DNA from 4 places in the Pseudobacter ginsenosidimutans genome. Region 4 is predicted to be linked to each of the others. Evidence: riboswitches for the same ligand, from Rfam matches in the RefSeq annotation. Region 4 holds a riboswitch; each other region holds the start of a gene.

Region 1 (4,171 bases), 1.2 Mb from region 4:
GTGGATCAGGGTGCCGGCCAGTGAAGCAATGATGATATTGCTTACAGTCACTTTGCGGATGATGAATTTAGCGGCTACAGCCATCAGCGCATAAGAGATATAAGTCCAGTAGAAACCTTCATAAAAGAATCTCCACTCATTGTAATAAACAAAACGGTTGAGGATGATATCACTCATCCAGAGTGTCAGTACAGGGAAGAGCACAGATTTGGCCCTGTTGTTGAAATAGGTCCCACCAAATAAAGCCATTGCTCCGAGCGGAGTGAAAGTGGCGATGGGATTCATGGGCGCTTCAGCACTGAGGAATATCCTCATCAGTGCAACCACTACCATAAAGGCGAACAGTACTGTGTTGCGAGGATTGAATTGTTTCAATGACATGGAAGTTCTGTTTTAAAGTTTATAACCTGACAGCCACACCGGCAATGAAATTGGTGCCGAGTGTACCATAACCCAATACCTCCTGGTATTGGGCGTCGGTGATATTTTTCACATCAGCAAATATACGGATACGGTTGTTCAGTAGTTTGTATTCTGCATAGGCATTCCAGATTGTGTAGCTGTTCAGTGGCTCCATCACCTGGGCATAAGTGGGAGGAGGTCCGAAGGCCAGATCATAACGTTTGCCATATGTGTACACATTGGTGCTCACGAACAGGTTCTTTGTCACCTGGTAACCGATGGTTGCGCCGAAAGCATGTTTGGGCCTCCGCACCAGGTTGTAATAAGTGCTGTCTTTTCCGTTTTCAGTGGTAGTTACTTTGCCATCAACATAACTGTAATACATTTTGATGTTGAGGTCTTTGGTGATATTGATCGATGGTTCGATCTCGAGGCCCTGGTCTTTTTGTTCGTTCAGGTTCTCATTTCGGTTGTTGATCCAGGTGATCACATCGTTGATATGCCTGTTGAAATACACAACACGTGCTTCCAGCACATTGTTGATGAGTGATGCCTGTGTACCGAGTTCCCAGGTGTAGGATTTTTCCGGCTTCAGTTCAGGGTTGCTGCCCCAAAGGCCATAGAGCTCGTTCAGGCTGGGGGCTCTGAAAGCTGAAGCGAGATTCGCAAATACTTTCACGTTCTTATTGATGAGATAAGAAGGATTGATGCTGTAGGTGAAATGATTGCCGAATTCACTGTGGTTATTGAGTCGAGCACCTGCTTCCAGGTAAAAGCCGTTGAGGTCTTTCAAGAAAACGGAGAGATAGGGGCTGAGAATGGTAATGTCCGGGTTCTTGTTTTCGATAGTGGTATCCAGCAGTTGCTGAATGCGTGCATCGAAGCCAGCCAAAACCTGTACTTTATCATGTAGATCATATTGCGCGAATGCTTCAGCCAGTTGTGCCTTGCCCCTGTAGGCGAAACCGCCGGAGATCCTGTCTACATCATCGAACTGGTATTGGGCGGTTACCTGTCCTTTTTTGAATTTGTAATTCACCTGGGTACCGGCCGTGATGAGTTTGCTTTCGTAGTTGTTGGTCTTTGAATCGAAGAAGGAGCCTCCATCGAAATCACCGCCGATGGCGGCATAACGGAAGAATGGTTTTACGCGAAGGTTCTCGATGATCTCTCCATCGAGGTTCACGTTCACGGATTTCTGCATGTAGCCATCTTTGTCGAAAGTCTTTACAGCAGCCGTGTCCAGCGCTTCGGAGATACCTTTCGTTTCAAAATGGGTGAATCCGATATTGTAACGGAGTTTATCATTTCCTCCACCCATTCCGGCATCGGCCTTGATGGTATTGTAGCTGCCCATGGCATAACTGCCGTATACTTCGGCAGGTTTTCCTTTGGTGCCTTTGCGGGTGATGATATTGATCACACCGGCAACTGCGTTGGGGCCGTAGAGTGTAGACTGAGCTCCTTTAAGGATCTCGATCCTTTCGATCTGATCGATAGGGATCAGGCGCAGATCAAATGCTCCGCCGGTTCCGGAAGGATCGGCCAGTGGAATTCCATTGATGAGGATCACTGTGTAGTTGGATGTGGCGCCGCGGAAGAAGATCGATTTGTCTTTTCCGGGATTGCTGGTAGCGCCGTTCACTACCATACCTGTTTGCTCGGTGAGCAGTTGGGCGAGGTCTTTACCGGTGCTGCGGTCCAGGACAGTTCTGTCCAGAACGGTGATCACTTTTCCTGTTTCAGATGCTTTGCGTTCGTACTTGGAAGCTGTTACCACCACTTCATCCAGTTGTTTTCCGGAAGTGGAGTCCTGCGCATTGGCATACATCGCAGCCAGCAATGCGGCAAGGGAGAGAAGTTTTTTGTTCATGCTCATAGTTAGTTTACTATGAGCCTTCGGAAATTCATTACAGAAATGAAATGTGAGGCAGCGCGATGAGGCGCTCATTTCATCCCGGCTTTTCACCCGAAAGCTCGTTGATGTGATTGAAACATAACTGGCAGGTCTTCTGGCTCGTTACCTGTTCAACACCTTCCCATCGAAAAAAGATAGTGGTATGAAGATTGAACAATGATGCAGTGGGATCTGATACTGCATCTGCAACTTACAGCTACGGGGATAGCACCGGAATTACACCGGTTTCCCTTTTAATCCCGGGACCTTGCGGATCCGGGAAACCAATTACGGCAGCAAATGTACTCCTGTGGAAACACCGGACAAAAACTATTTACTAACGGGTGTTATTTGAGTGTGGTCAGTCGCCCGCCTCCCGGGGCGAGTGATGGCGGGCAGTACTTTCTATTACCAATCGTAGCGAAGTGTAAGCCCGCCGAAGTAATTTACTCCCGGCGCAGTGTTGAAATAGCGGCCACCGGCAGCATTCACATCATTGCCCAGGCTATACTCTGTGTTGAAGAGATTGTCCACCCCGGCATAGAGGTCAAAACTGATATGTGCGTTAAAAGCTTTGCGCCATCCGGCCCTGGCGCCGGTGAGTTGATAGGAGCCTGCATGATCCGTATTGGCGTCATTCAGCGCAACGGGATCACTGTAGAAGAAGGTGATATTGGTATAGAGGCCTGGCTTTGTATTTACATCAAGTCCCGCAGCTACTGTATGTGGAGAAACCCCGGGTAGGTCTTTTCCTTTCAGATCGGTATTCAACTGTTTGAAATTACGATAACGGAAGAAGTACCAGGTATGACTGGCCCAGAGTTGAACATTGGAGAGAAAGCCAGGTTTATTAGGAACGAAAAGATATCGTGCCTGTGATTCGATACCTTCCTGCCTGGTGCTGCCTGCATTCTCGAAATAGTCTGCGCCGCTGCCATCCCTTCGCTGAACGATCGCTTCCTGCAATTGGTAGCGGAAGGCATTCACTTCAACATACAATGCGTTATTGAACCAATTGCTTTTCACACCTGCTTCGTAGTTCACGCCATGTTCGGCATTGAGGCTTGTATTGATCTCGGTGGTGCTGGGCAATACTTCCTGTGAAGTAGGGGGAGAGAAGCCCTGACTCACACTCGCATACAGGAGTAACTGCGGGATCAGCTTCTGCGAAACGGCCACACGGGGCGCCCATTCATTATTATAGGTTCTCTTTTGTAGAGGTAAATCGGGTGAGGATAAACGTTGGATACTGATGCTGGATTTATTGCTGCTTACGCCTGCCTGGATAGTGGTACCAGTTTTGAATTGCAGTTCTGCCTGCGCAAATACTGAATAGAGCCAGTTGTTGATCTCATCATCGGTTTGCAATGCAGCGGGGCTGCCGCCATTATTGGCGAATGTTTTGGTGTTGAAGAAACCGCGTTGCGCTTCTGCTCCGGCGAGAATAGTGAGACGGGTTGCGTCACTGATGGCTGCACGCCAGGTGAAAACCGACCGGCCACCGAAATGCGGCTCTGATCTTTTTTCATAATTCCTGAAAGTGGGATTCTTCAGCATACTGAACGCGCCGTACACAGTAGTAGTGTTTTCAAGGGCCTCACTGAATGCATAGTTATGTGTGATACCGGCGAGGAATGTCTGCTGACGGATGCTGGCATTTGCCTGATCAGCGCCGGGGAACATACCGGCTGCGGGCCGCGCCCCGCGTGGATTGGCGAGGTACTCTGCCTTGGTGAGTCCGCCGGGTGTCTGGTAATAGAGATCGCCATAGAGGACGGAAGTTTGTAAACTTTGCCGATCATTGAATTTGAACTGCGATTCCCAACTGGCCATATCTCTCCTGAAACTGGTATGATCACGGTAACCATCACC
Region 2 (4,171 bases), 1.2 Mb from region 4:
ATTCTTTACGACCGGCGGACAACGAACTACCGCCACGAAAGTGGAAAACGATAACGATGCCCGCAGTGACGAGCTCTCTGCCAGACTGGGAATGGACTATAATCTCAACAAAAAAACAACCCTGGGCATTATCCTGAATGGCACAACCCGGAAAAGGAACGATGGATCGGAATACATCACGCAAATGTTCAGCACCAACGATTATCCGGATTCCACCGGCAGGGGCAACAACTCCACCCATGGCAGATGGGAACAACTGGGAGCCAATGCCAATATGCAGCACCGGTTCACAGAAAAAGGCGAAGAAATAACAGCAGACCTCAATTATATCCGATACAATAACAGAAGTACGCAGGACCTGAGCAATTACGTTGAAGACCAGTCAGGCCAGTTGGGCAATATCAGCAATTTCCTTTACCGGCTTCCCTACAGTACCGATGTATTCACTGCAAGAATGGATTATTCATTACCATTGAAAAACAAGGCAAGCTTCAGCACCGGCCTCAAATCAGGGCTGGTAAAGAACAATCACCAATCCGACTATTATTCCATTCCTGACAACAAGCCTGTTCCGGATTACAGTAAATCCAACCACTTCATCTATCGTGAATATATACACGCTTTGTATGTGAACGGGCGGAAAGACTGGAAACGATTCGGTCTGCAACTCGGCCTGAGATGGGAGTACACGCAAACCAAAGGCAACCAGCTGGGAAACGAGGCAGTGGCCCCATCGATGTTCAGACGTAACTACCATTCCTTTTTTCCATCTTTCTTCACTTCTTACAAACTGGACAGTGCGGGAAAAAACTCACTGGCATTCAGTTATGCCAGAAGGATCAACCGGCCGGGCTATCACCAGCTCAACCCATTCCTGTTCTTTATCGATCAGTACAGCTATACCACCGGTAACCCCATGCTGAATCCCACAATCGCCAATCGCATTGAACTGAACTGGCGATACAAACAATTACTGACCACCCGTCTCATGTACGAAAGGCAGGATGATGGCATTGCCAATGCTACGCAGATCGATAAGAACACGCAGATCAACAGGCCGGAAAATTTCGCAGCCCGCGATCTCCTTGCATTGATGGTGAACCTGAGTTTCAAACCCGCCAAATGGTGGAACATGAACTTTCATATTGCCGGCGCCAGATTCTCTACAAATGGAAAGCTGTACAACCAGTCGATCGACCTTCAACTCTATACCTGGAGAACGCAAATACAGAATCAATTCAGCATAAGCAAAACCTGGAGCGCAGAGCTGTATGCCACTTATCACGCGCCGAACATCAACTTCCAGACCTACGTGAAATCCAGGTATTGGATAAATACGGCCGTCCAAAAGAAAGTATTGAAGAACAAAGGCTCCATCAAGCTCAACCTGGAAGATATTTTCCATTCCATGGGAACCAGGGAGGAGAACAGGGGCCTGGTGAATGCATATTCTTTCCGCACCAATGATCCCGATACGCGACGTATAGCCATTTCCTTCAGCTACAATTTTGGTAAGGAAACATTCAGCCGTAAACGAAAATACAATGACGATGCTGCCGATGAATTAAAAGAGCGGGCACAGTAAAGGATTTTCCCGATCACAATCTTTTTGCTCCCGATCCCGAAAACAGGATGTACTCAGCATTGATGTAAAATTCTAATCAACCAGCATAAACGAAGCCGCTTGCTGCGATTTTGCAGCAGGCGGCTTTCTAATATAAAATATCATTACCTTCGCCCCCGCATTTGGTTCTTCAACCACTCCGGTGGAAGAGGATTAAAATGGGAACCCGGTGTAAATCCGGGACTATCCCCGTAGCTGTAAATTCCAGTAATGGTTTGTCTAACAAAGCCACTGTTCTCGCTCCCCGCAGAATGGGAAGGCAGGCAAACCGGAATAAGTCAGAAGACCTGCCAGATGCTCTAGTCGTAGCTTTCGGGTGAAAGGTTTCAGGACAACAGTGCGGACCCCGCATGTATTCCATCTATTCCTGCAAGGCTATTACTGATCTGAGAATGTTTTTTCATCAATTCAAAATTGATCTGTAATACCATCAGCTCATGAAAAATGTAATCAAAGTATCCGCACTCTGCATTGTAACCACTATGGCAGGGCTCACCGGATGTAAAAAAGATTCCGACGAGAAAATACCGGATGCCGTAACTATCAAAACACCTGCCGGAGGTTTCACAGCCGACAGGTTGAAAACACTGAAGCTTTCCACAGAAACCAATATTACCAACGGAACCCGGGAATGGAAAGTAGACGATCAGCTGGTGAGCACAGACAGTGTTTACTATTTCATCAGCGACAAGGAAGGTACTTACCAGGTATCCATCACAGTTAGTAACGGCAACAGGATTGCCACCAGCACAGCAACCATCCAGGTGAAGAATGAAACGGTTGCGTACAAACGTAATGCCATGAAAGTATTCGATTTTCAGCCGGCGCCAGGTCAATTCCTGAATGAACTGCCCATGTGGGAATCAGGCATTACCGAAGCACAGATGATCGCCAGGGCACAGGATGAGATCCTGGCCAACCGCATGGTGTCTCTCGGTACTTTTGGCGGCTATATCGTAATGGGCTTCGACCACGCCGTTATGAACGTTCCCGGACAGGCCAATTTCAGGGTGCTGGGCAATGGATTCGCTACCTGGTCTGAAGCCGGTATCATCGAAGTAGCCGTAGATGCCAATGGCAACGGATTGCCCGATGATGAATGGTTCGAGATCGCAGGATCGGAATACAACAAAGCCTCCACCATCAAAGATTATGAGATCACCTATTACAAGCCCAATGAAGAAAAAGAACCCGTGACCCACCCCAATTTCCCTTACGCATCGGATATGGAATATATCAAATGGACAGATAACAAAGGGGCACCGGATATGTGTATAAGAACTCTTTCCATAGTCAATCCTATTATCCCCAGTGGAAAGGGAATACCCTCACCTTCAAAGGCACTAAGATCGCGAATGATAAGATCGAGAACAGTTCAGAAGATCCGGAATTCCCGTATTGGACCAGTGGTGAATTCGATTTCGGTTATGCAGATAACTGGCCGAATAGCGATGAAAGATCCGCTATAAAGCTGGATTGGGCCGTGAGTAAAAAAACCGGACAACCCGTAAAACTTTCCGGCATTCACTTCGTGCGTGTATACACCGGCCTGCTCGCCGATATCGGCTGGCTCGGAGAGCTCTCTACTGAAGTTGGAGGAGCAGAAGACCTTAATATTCCAAAAAAATAATCGGACGATCAGGGCTTGCAAAGCCTTGCCATAACTAACTTTTATGGTCATGCGCTTTGCAGTCTGCTGGTTGAATTTTCCTGTTAATGAAGCATCCCTTTTCATACCTTCTCCTCTCCCTTCTTTGCTCAACCGCGGCGGTTCAAGGCTTCGCGCAGCAGCAGCACAGTTCCGGCGTTCGTCACCTGGATTCCGTTGTAGTAACTGGTGAAAGATCCCGCAGGGAGATCATTCCTGTGCAGGTACTTTCCGGAGCAGCGCTGAAAAAACTCAGCGTGTATTCCGTGGCAGATGCCATCCGCTATTTCTCCGGTGTACAGGTGAAAGATTATGGCGGTATCGGCGGACTGAAAACGGTGGATGTGCGCAGCCTGGGCAGCCATCATGTAAAAGTATTCTACGATGATATTGAATTCAGCAATGCCCAGAACGGCGTAGTGGACCTGGGCAGGTTTTCGCTTGACAATATGGAAGCCATCAGTCTCCACAATGGTCAGAAAAGCGCCATCCTGCAATCAGCCAAAGATTATGCATCTGCCAGTTCCGTTTACCTCACTGCCCGTATGCCGCAGGTAACAAAAGAGAAAAAAGATCTCTTCAAAGCCACCATCAAAGCAGGTTCCTTTGGCACCATCAACCCTTCAGGATTCTGGGAACACAGATGGTCAGACAAGATCAGTTCTGCGTTCAGTGCAGAATTCCTGAACACTAGCGGAGAATACAAATTCCGCTACGCGAAAAAAGACGGATACGATACAACAGAAAAAAGGAAAAATGGAAATGTGCAATTGTTCCGCCTGGAAGGAACAGTATTTGGCAAAGTATTGAATGGTGAATGGAAAGCCAGGCTGTACTGGTACAAATCAGAAAGAGGTTATCCCGGCGCAGCCGTTCGCGAACTGCCGGGATTGTTCCCG
Region 3 (4,171 bases), 2.7 Mb from region 4:
GACCAATGCTCCCTGCGCAAGGGAAGCCCTTCGCGAATGGCAGGTTCATCAATTTGGATCAGGCCAATGCCGGACTGTTCCAAACCAATTACTTCATCCCTGATCGCAAGCGCAATCTGGGTACAGGTTTCACTGCGAGGCTGGTCATTGCGCACGAAGCTCCATTGCAGTATCGTGACCGGTCCGGTGAGCATTCCTTTCACGGGTTTGCCCGTGAGTGATTGCGCATAGGATGTCCAGCGTATGGTCATGGGAGCAGGGCGGCTCACGTCTCCATAAATGATGGGCGGCTTCACGCAGCGGCTGCCATAGCTCTGCACCCAGCCATTCTGAGAGAATACGAAACCACTGAGCTGCTCGCCGAAATACTCCACCATATCATTGCGCTCGAATTCGCCATGGACCAGTACATCGATCCCCATCTCTTCCTGCCAGCGGATACTCGCTTCAGTTTCCTTTTCGATCAGTTCATCGTATTGTTCCTGTGTGAGCTCTCCCTTTTTCCATTTAGCCCGCCAGCTTCTCACTTCAGCTGTTTGCGGAAAAGAACCGATAGTAGTGGTAGGGAACAAAGGCAGCTTCAATGCTTCATGCTGAAGTTTTTTACGATCAGCAAATACACTGTTGCGGGATGCGTCCTTTGGAGTTATTGCCGCTACCCGGTCTTTCACCGTTGAATTATGGATCAGGGCAGATGTTTTACGGTTATTATTAGCCGTTATATTCTCTTTCAATCTGGCATTGGCTATTTCATTGTTCTCTCCTGCCGCCAGTTGTTTGAGTGTAACCAGTTCTTCGATCTTCTGTTTGGCGAATGCCAGCCACTGCCTGATCTCCGGCGCGAGTGTTTTTTCATTTTTCTCCAATTCCAGGTCACAGGGAACATGCAATAATGAACAGGATGGCGCAAGCCAAACCCTGTCTGCACCCAGTTTGGCTACAGCTTTATTGATCAGTGCAAGGGTATGCTCAAAATTATTTTTCCAGATATTCCTTCCATCCACCACACCAAGAGAGAGGACCGTTCGGGTACGTACAATTTCCGTGGCGAGAATATCATCCAGTTGAGAAGGGCATCGTACGAGGTCCAGGTGCAGCACCTGTACCGGGAGGCTCAGAACTGTTGCCAGATTCTCTCCATAACATTCGAAATAACTGGCAAGTATGAGCTGCAGTTGCGGGAATTTATTCCTGATCTCCTGGTAGGTTTTGGTGAACACCTTCCTTTCGGCATCTGTAAGGTCAAGTGACAGACAGGGCTCATCCAACTGAATATAGTAAGCGCCTGCCTCTTCAAGCTTGCTCAACATTTCCAGGTACACTGGTAACAGGTTCTTGATCAGTTCGAGGCGATGGAATCCTGGCTCCTTTTCTTTACCCAGCAGGAGATAAGAAACAGGTCCGAGCAGCACCGGCTTTGCCGGGATGCCATGCTGCCTTGCTTCACTGAATTCATTCAGCGCTTTGTTGCTGAACAAAGTGAACTGCTGATTGGCTGTGAATTCCGGAACGATGTAATGATAATTGGTATCGAACCATTTGGTCATTTCCATGGCAGTGATATCATAGCCATCTTTCTGATAGCCCCTGGCCATGGCGAAGAGCAGATCGATATGCGGCAGCTGTTTCTCCTGCACAAGGTCGTGGTAACGGGCAGGGATAGCCCCAACCATCAAACTGGTGTCCAGCACCTGGTCATAAAAAGAAAAATCATTGCAGGGAATGAGATCGATACCGGCATCTTTTTGCAGTTTCCAGTTGTGCAGCCTGATGGCGCTACCGGTTTGCATCAGTTGCTGTGCACTCAGTTTTCCGGCCCAGTACTGCTCTGATGCTTTCTTGAGTTCTCTTTGGCTGCCAATCCGCGGGTAGCCGAGGTTTTGTGTTTGCATGTTCTCGCTTTTAAAGATGATGAATCAGTTAAAAGCTCTTTGCTAAACAGGAATGCAATAATGAAAAAGAAGAAAGACGGAAGAGATGGATATGCGCATGCGATCACATTACCAGCTGAAGCTAAAGCGGTATGTGTTGGAGCATATCAATTCAACAATCGCTTCTTTCCACGAAAGCACTGTCAAATTCAATAAAGGCAGGTCTCCTGGCTTGTAACGTTTCTACCGTCCTTCCCATTCCGTGTTTGCGGAACAGTGGACAACGAGGGTAAAAACTCAGGTATGTTACTTACAGTTGCGGGACAGCTTGTGATTCGCACACAATTCCCTATTAATCCCATCTTACATGGGAACCTATACTGTTTGATAAGATGTATAGAAAAGAACTTGAGGATGCAAATTAGTGCATTTGCAGGAAATGAAGAGGTTGATCTGAAAAGCAAAAGCGCACCTGCAAGAGGTGCGCCTTCGATATACTATAGAAAGATAAGTCTATGCTTCGCAGCTTTTGCAGCTCACCAGGTTGGTGACCATTTCTTTTGAAACGCTTTGGCTGCGCTGGTAGTACAGGGTCTTAACACCCAGTTTCCAGGCTTCGATCAGCAGTTTGTTCACTTCTCTTACGGGAAGATCCGAAGGGATGTTCAGGTTCAGGCTCTGGCTCTGGTCAACATATTGCTGACGGATGGAAGCCTGTTGGATGATTTCCAGCTGACTGATCTCCTTGAATGTTTTGAACACATCTTTTTCATCCTGTGTCAGCTCTTTCAGGTGCTGTACGCTACCATGGTTCAGCATAATGCCGCGCCATGTATCTTCATTATCGATGCCTTTCTTCACCAGCAGTTCTTTCAGGTATTTGTTCTTGCGCATGAAGTTGCCTTTGGAAAGACCTGCTTTGTAATAGTTGCTGCTGAATGGCTCGATGCCGGGTGATGTTTGTCCGAGGATCGCGCTGGAAGAAGTTGTTGGAGCGATGGCCAGCAAAGTGGTGTTCCTCTTGCCGTATCCTTTCAACAGATCGGGTTCGCCATAGATCCATGCCAGGTCTTTGCTGGCCTTGTTGGCTTTCTCCTGGATGTCTTTGAAAATGGCGGCGGTCAGTTGCTTGGCGCGCAGTCCTTCAAACGGTATCATATTCTTTTGCAGGTAAGAATGCCATCCCAGTACGCCTAATCCGAGCGCGCGGTGTCTTTTGGCAAACTTGTTGGCTGCTTCGAGATAGTGATTGCCTTCAGTTTTGGCGATGAATTCCTGCAATACTGCATCGAGGAAGAATACTGCCAGCTTCACTGCATTGGTATCTTTCCATTCATCGTACAGCTCCAGGTTCATGGAGGAGAGGCAGCAGATGAATGACTCGTCGATGGAAGAGGGCAGCATGATCTCGGAACAGAGATTGCTGGCGTGAATGGTCAGGTTCTGGTCTTTGTATACCTGTGGTTTGTTCCTGTTCACGTTATCGGAGAAGAAGATATATGGAAGTCCTTTCTGCTGGCGGCTTTCAAGCACTTTGGCCCAGATCTCCCTTTTCTTCATATCTCCATCGATCATATCCTGCATCCAATAGTCGGGCACACAAACACCGTAGAAAAGATTCTGGATGGGGTGACCGATATCTTTGATAGAGAGGAATTCTTCGATATCACCGTGATCGATATCCATGTAGGCAGCAAAGGCGCCGCGTCTAACGCCACCTTGTGAGATGGTGTCCATGGCTGTATCGAAAAGGCGCATGAAACTAACGGCTCCACTGCTCTTACCATTGTCGGTCACTGCGCTTCCGCGTTCGCGGAGGGCGCCGAAGTAAGCGGAGGTTCCGCCGCCGAGCTTGGTTTGCATGATCACTTCACCCAGTTTGTGGGTGATGCCTTCGATATGATCGGGAACGTGTACGTTGAAGCAGGAGATAGGCAATCCTCTTTCCGTACCCATATTGGCCCAGATGGGAGAGCTGAGGCTCATCCATCCTCTTTCCACCATTTCTTTGAAAGCATCTTTCAGCTCCGGCTTGTACAAACGTTGCGCTGCAGCGCTGCAGATACGTTCGATAGCACCTTCAACAGTCTCCCCTTTCAGCAGATAGCCCCTGTTCAGGATCTGTTCACTTTCTTCATTCTTCCACCACAATTTTTCCTGCTCATATTTGCCGGCTATATCTGGTAATTGGTCCGCAGCTGGTGCGGCAGTTTCAAATAATGTTGTCATACACAAAAGATTTAATGGGTTTGGATAAACACTAATCTCAATCAATTAAAACAAATCGTGAGCAGAAATGC
Region 4 (4,171 bases):
GTTGCCTCGTAGGTGATCTCATAGAGTTTGTTGTGGTCGAACTTGCCATCGATCACAAAGCGGGGCAGTGCGAGGGAGGCGAGGTTACAAACTGCTACTTCATCAGGTGAAGTGTATTCCAGGATCTCTGTGCAGAGGTTGGAGCTCTTGATGGTGCCGAGGTTCTGCTGGTTGGATTTGCGGTTGGCGGAATCCTTGTACAGCAGGTAAGGCGTTCCTGTTTCGATCTGTGCGTCCAGGATTGCAAACCAGAGGTCCTGCGCTTTAACGGTCTTGCGCATACGCTTTTCCTGTTCATACTGATTGTACAGTTTTTCGAATTCATCTCCCCAGCATTCGTGGAGGCCTGGCGCTTCGTGGGGGCAGAACAGGCTCCAGTCGCCGTTCTCTTCCACACGTTTCATGAAGAGGTCCGGGATCCAGAGGGCGTAGAAGAGGTCGCGTGCGCGGAGTTCTTCTTTACCGTGGTTCTTGCGGAGGTCGAGGAATTCGAATACGTCTGCGTGCCATGGTTCGAGGTAGATGGCGAATGCGCCTTTACGTTTGCCGCCGCCCTGATCTACGTAGCGGGCAGTGTCGTTGTAAACGCGCAGCATGGGGATGATGCCGTTGCTGGTGCCGTTGGTGCCGCCGATATAGGAGCCGGTGGCGCGGATGCCATGAATAGACAGACCGATACCGCCGGCGCTCTGGGAGATCTTGGCTGTTTGTTTGAGGGTGTCGTAGATACCATCGATGCTATCGTCCTTCATGGTGAGGAGGAAGCAGGAGCTCATCTGTGGTTTGGGTGTACCTGCATTGAAGAGTGTGGGCGTAGCGTGTGTGAACCAGCGTTCGCTCATCATATGGTAGGTTTTGATAGCGGCATCGATATCCTGTTTGTGGATACCGAGGGCAACGCGCATGTACATATGCTGCGGGCGTTCTGCTACTTTACCGTCCACTTTGAGGAGGTATGATTTCTCGAGTGTTTTGAAACCGAAATAATCGAATGCATAATCGCGGTCGTAGATGATGGTGGAGTCCAGCAGTTCGTGGTGTTGCTGGATCACTTCCCATACGTCGTCTGCGAGGAGGGGTGCGGCTTTGCCGGCTTTGGCGTCCCTGCATTCGTAGAGGAGCTTCATGGTATCTGAGAAGCTCTTGATAGTATTCTTGTGCAGGTTACTGATGGCGATGCGGCTGGCGAGCAGTGCATAGTCCGGGTGCTTCACGGTGAGTGAGGCGGCAGTTTCTGCAGCGAGGTTGTCCAGTTCAGTGGTGGTAACGCCATCGTATAATCCTTCGATCACTTTCTTGGCCACATCGATGGAATTCACGAACCGTCTGTCGAGACCGTAGCAGAGTTTTTCAACGCGTGCCGTGATCTTATCGAATTTGACGGATTCTTTTTTTCCGTTTCTTTTAACTACAAACATGTGCTGAGATATTAATGGTGGTAGTAAGTATGGTTAGTTTATCAGGTATTGCTTAGAAATCTTCATCCAGGGAGAAGGAATTATTTTCTTTGTTGCCTCCCATTACACCTGCTTTCTGGTAATCACCCACGCGTTTTTCGAAGAAGTTGGTTTTGCCTTCGAGCGAGATCATTTCCATGAAGTCGAATGGGTTGGTGGCGTTGAACATCTTTTCACATCCCAGTTCCATGAGCCAGCGATCTGCAACGAACTCGATGTATTGCTGCATGAGGCGGGCATTCATGCCGATGAGGTCAACGGGTAGTGCTTCAGTGACGAATTCTTTTTCGATGCGGACAGCGTCTCCGATGATCTTGTACACCTGTTCTTTGGGAAGCTGGTTGTTGAGCATGCTGTAAAGAAGACAGGCGAATTCACAGTGGAGGCCTTCATCGCGACTGATCAGTTCATTGGAGAAAGTGAGGCCTGGCATGAGGCCGCGTTTTTTCATCCAGAAGATGGAGCAGAAGGAGCCGGAGAAGAAGATGCCTTCAACGGCGGCGAATGCGACCAGTCTTTCTGCAAAGGAGCCGTTCTCGATCCAGCGGAGCGCCCATTCGGCTTTCTTTTTCACTGCGGGTACTGTATCGATGGCGTGGAAGAGATGGTGTTTTTCCTGTGGGTCTTTTACATATGTATCGATCAGGAGGGCATAAGTTTCAGAATGGATATTTTCCATCATGATCTGGAAGCCGTAGAAGCAGCGTGCTTCGGGGAGTTGCACTTCAGACATGAAGTTAACGGCCAGGTTTTCGTTCACGATGCCATCGCTGGCTGCGAAGAATGCCAATACGTGGGAGATGAAATGACGCTCTCCGTCGTTCAGGGCAGCCCAGTCTTTCAGGTCGCCACTCAGGTCTATCTCTTCAGCTGTCCAGAAACTGGCTTCATGCTTCTTGTACATTTCCCAGACTCTGGGATAGTTGATGGGAAGGATCACAAAGCGATCTTTGTTTTCCTGTAAAAGAATTTCGTTTTCGTGTTGCATACTATCGCTTTTAAATTCACATTTTAATGATCGCAGTGAGGGTAAGTGACGGCGATAATATGCCCTCTACTTCATTCCTGGAATAAAGTACAGGCATCTATCATAGTTATGCATTTACCTTTAATGCGAAGGATTCAGCACAGATCAATACCGGCAGGTATTCTGACTTGTTTGTAGTCCGCTTTTTGAGGGCGGTAAACTTACAGTTGCGCAACAGTCCATGAATCACACATGGTTCCCCTGAAATCTCCCGGAGGCTGCGAGCAGGTCCGGGAACCGGTACAAATTGCGTACAAGAGCTGACTGCAAACGTAGCATCCGGGGGAGCGTTTTCCAATTTAACTTAATCACAGGATGTGTATAATTAATGGGGATGATGTGGAAGTGCAGGAATGATGCGGCTTATGTCTGGTAAGGGTTTGAAGGGTGCAGAAGCATTACGGGTTTGGAAGGAGGTGATGGCCGGAAAGGCCCATTGGGGTTGAATGGTGGATTGCAAAACGATAGATGGAAACACTTATCAGGCAGCAAAAAAAATAATCATGTAATAAAATTATAGATATGTCCCTTTAGGCCTTTAGTAACGTTAATGAATATGCGATCTATTCCGGGTTATTTATATCGATTACATAACCTGTTCATTCTTCTCTATGGCCGGTTTGCGGAAAATCCCGCTCTGCCTTGTCCGGATCACTTTGCAACCGGTTGTTACGTGTCTTCTGGACGCATTCAAAAAAATATTGATAAGTTCCACCATAAGACTAACGATCGTTACCTTACTTTTGGATTGCCAAACAGATCCTGTCATCAGACAACAACATTTTTTTCAGATGAAAACAACCAGCAGTATTCTCTTACTTCATGAGGTAGGCATTCACGACATCGACCTGGTCGGTGGCAAGAATGCTTCCCTGGGCGAGATGCTACAAAACCTCACCAATCTTGGTGTAAACATTCCCGGAGGTTTTGTCATCACAGTGAACGCCTACAATGAGTTTATCAAATTCAACAATCTCGACTCAACCATCCGGGCGCTGGTGAAAGAGATCGATTACAACAACGTGGAATCGCTTCGCCGTGCAGGTTTGCAGGTCCGGAACCTGGTGCGTAACTCCAAATTCCCTCCGGAACTGGGGCAGCAGATCATCGAAGCATACTACACGCTCTCTGCAAAGTATGATCAGCAAGGTACAGACGTGGCCGTGCGTTCTTCCGCCACCGCTGAAGATCTGCCCGATGCATCCTTTGCAGGTCAGCAGGAAACTTATCTCAACGTACGCGGACCAGCCGCGCTCATCGATGCAGTTCGTAACTGTTTTGCATCACTCTTCACGGACCGCGCCATCAGCTATCGCGAAACTTTCAAGTACGATCACTTCTCCGTAGGCCTTTCCGTCTGCGTACAGAAAATGGTCCGTTCAGACCTTGGAAGTTCCGGCGTTGCTTTCTCACTCGATACCGAGAGCGGTTTCAAAGATGTGATCGTGATCAACGGTTCTTACGGACTGGGTGAAATGGTAGTGCAGGGCAGCGTATCTCCTGATGAATTCATCGTGTTCAAGCCCACGCTGGAAAAGGGATACAAATCCATCATCGAGAAAAAGCTCGGCGTAAAGGACCAGAAGATGGTGTATGGAGATGATCCTGATGAGCGCGTACGCATCATCCCAACAGAACGTTCTGCGCAGTACCGTTTTTGTCTTTCCGATGAGAACATCCTGAAGCT

What was found. A riboswitch is a leader RNA that binds a small molecule or an ion and turns the genes downstream of it on or off. The one in region 4 is predicted to bind cobalamin.
Region 1: it holds a riboswitch for cobalamin, as region 4 does, so the genes downstream of both, FSB84_RS04250 (TonB-dependent receptor plug domain-containing protein) here and FSB84_RS30015 (ribonucleoside-diphosphate reductase small subunit) in region 4, are expected to answer to the same signal.
Region 2: it holds a riboswitch for cobalamin, as region 4 does, so the genes downstream of both, FSB84_RS25345 (PKD-like domain-containing protein) here and FSB84_RS30015 (ribonucleoside-diphosphate reductase small subunit) in region 4, are expected to answer to the same signal.
Region 3: it holds a riboswitch for cobalamin, as region 4 does, so the genes downstream of both, metE (5-methyltetrahydropteroyltriglutamate--homocysteine S-methyltransferase) here and FSB84_RS30015 (ribonucleoside-diphosphate reductase small subunit) in region 4, are expected to answer to the same signal.

What each region holds. Positions count from the first base shown of each region.
Region 1 is NZ_CP042431.1:1,079,104-1,083,274, reverse strand. Features, by position in the region: gene FSB84_RS04255 (DUF6580 family putative transport protein) at 1-381, opposite strand, end outside; gene FSB84_RS04250 (TonB-dependent receptor plug domain-containing protein) at 401-2,275, opposite strand; cobalamin riboswitch at 2,388-2,603, opposite strand; gene FSB84_RS04245 (TonB-dependent receptor) at 2,708-4,171, opposite strand, start outside.
Region 2 is NZ_CP042431.1:6,467,488-6,471,658, forward strand. Features, by position in the region: gene FSB84_RS25340 (outer membrane beta-barrel protein) at 1-1,585, shown strand, start outside; cobalamin riboswitch at 1,731-1,933, shown strand; gene FSB84_RS25345 (PKD-like domain-containing protein) at 2,062-3,093, shown strand; gene FSB84_RS30740 (hypothetical protein) at 3,108-3,254, shown strand; gene FSB84_RS25350 (TonB-dependent receptor plug domain-containing protein) at 3,341-4,171, shown strand, end outside.
Region 3 is NZ_CP042431.1:2,517,551-2,521,721, reverse strand. Features, by position in the region: gene metE (5-methyltetrahydropteroyltriglutamate--homocysteine S-methyltransferase) at 1-1,892, opposite strand, end outside; cobalamin riboswitch at 2,072-2,265, opposite strand; gene FSB84_RS10340 (ribonucleoside-diphosphate reductase subunit alpha) at 2,385-4,100, opposite strand; gene FSB84_RS10335 (ribonucleotide-diphosphate reductase subunit beta) at 4,146-4,171, opposite strand, start outside.
Region 4 is NZ_CP042431.1:7,650,423-7,654,593, reverse strand. Features, by position in the region: gene FSB84_RS30020 (ribonucleoside-diphosphate reductase subunit alpha) at 1-1,418, opposite strand, end outside; gene FSB84_RS30015 (ribonucleoside-diphosphate reductase small subunit) at 1,471-2,445, opposite strand; cobalamin riboswitch at 2,581-2,741, opposite strand; gene ppsA (phosphoenolpyruvate synthase) at 3,276-4,171, shown strand, end outside.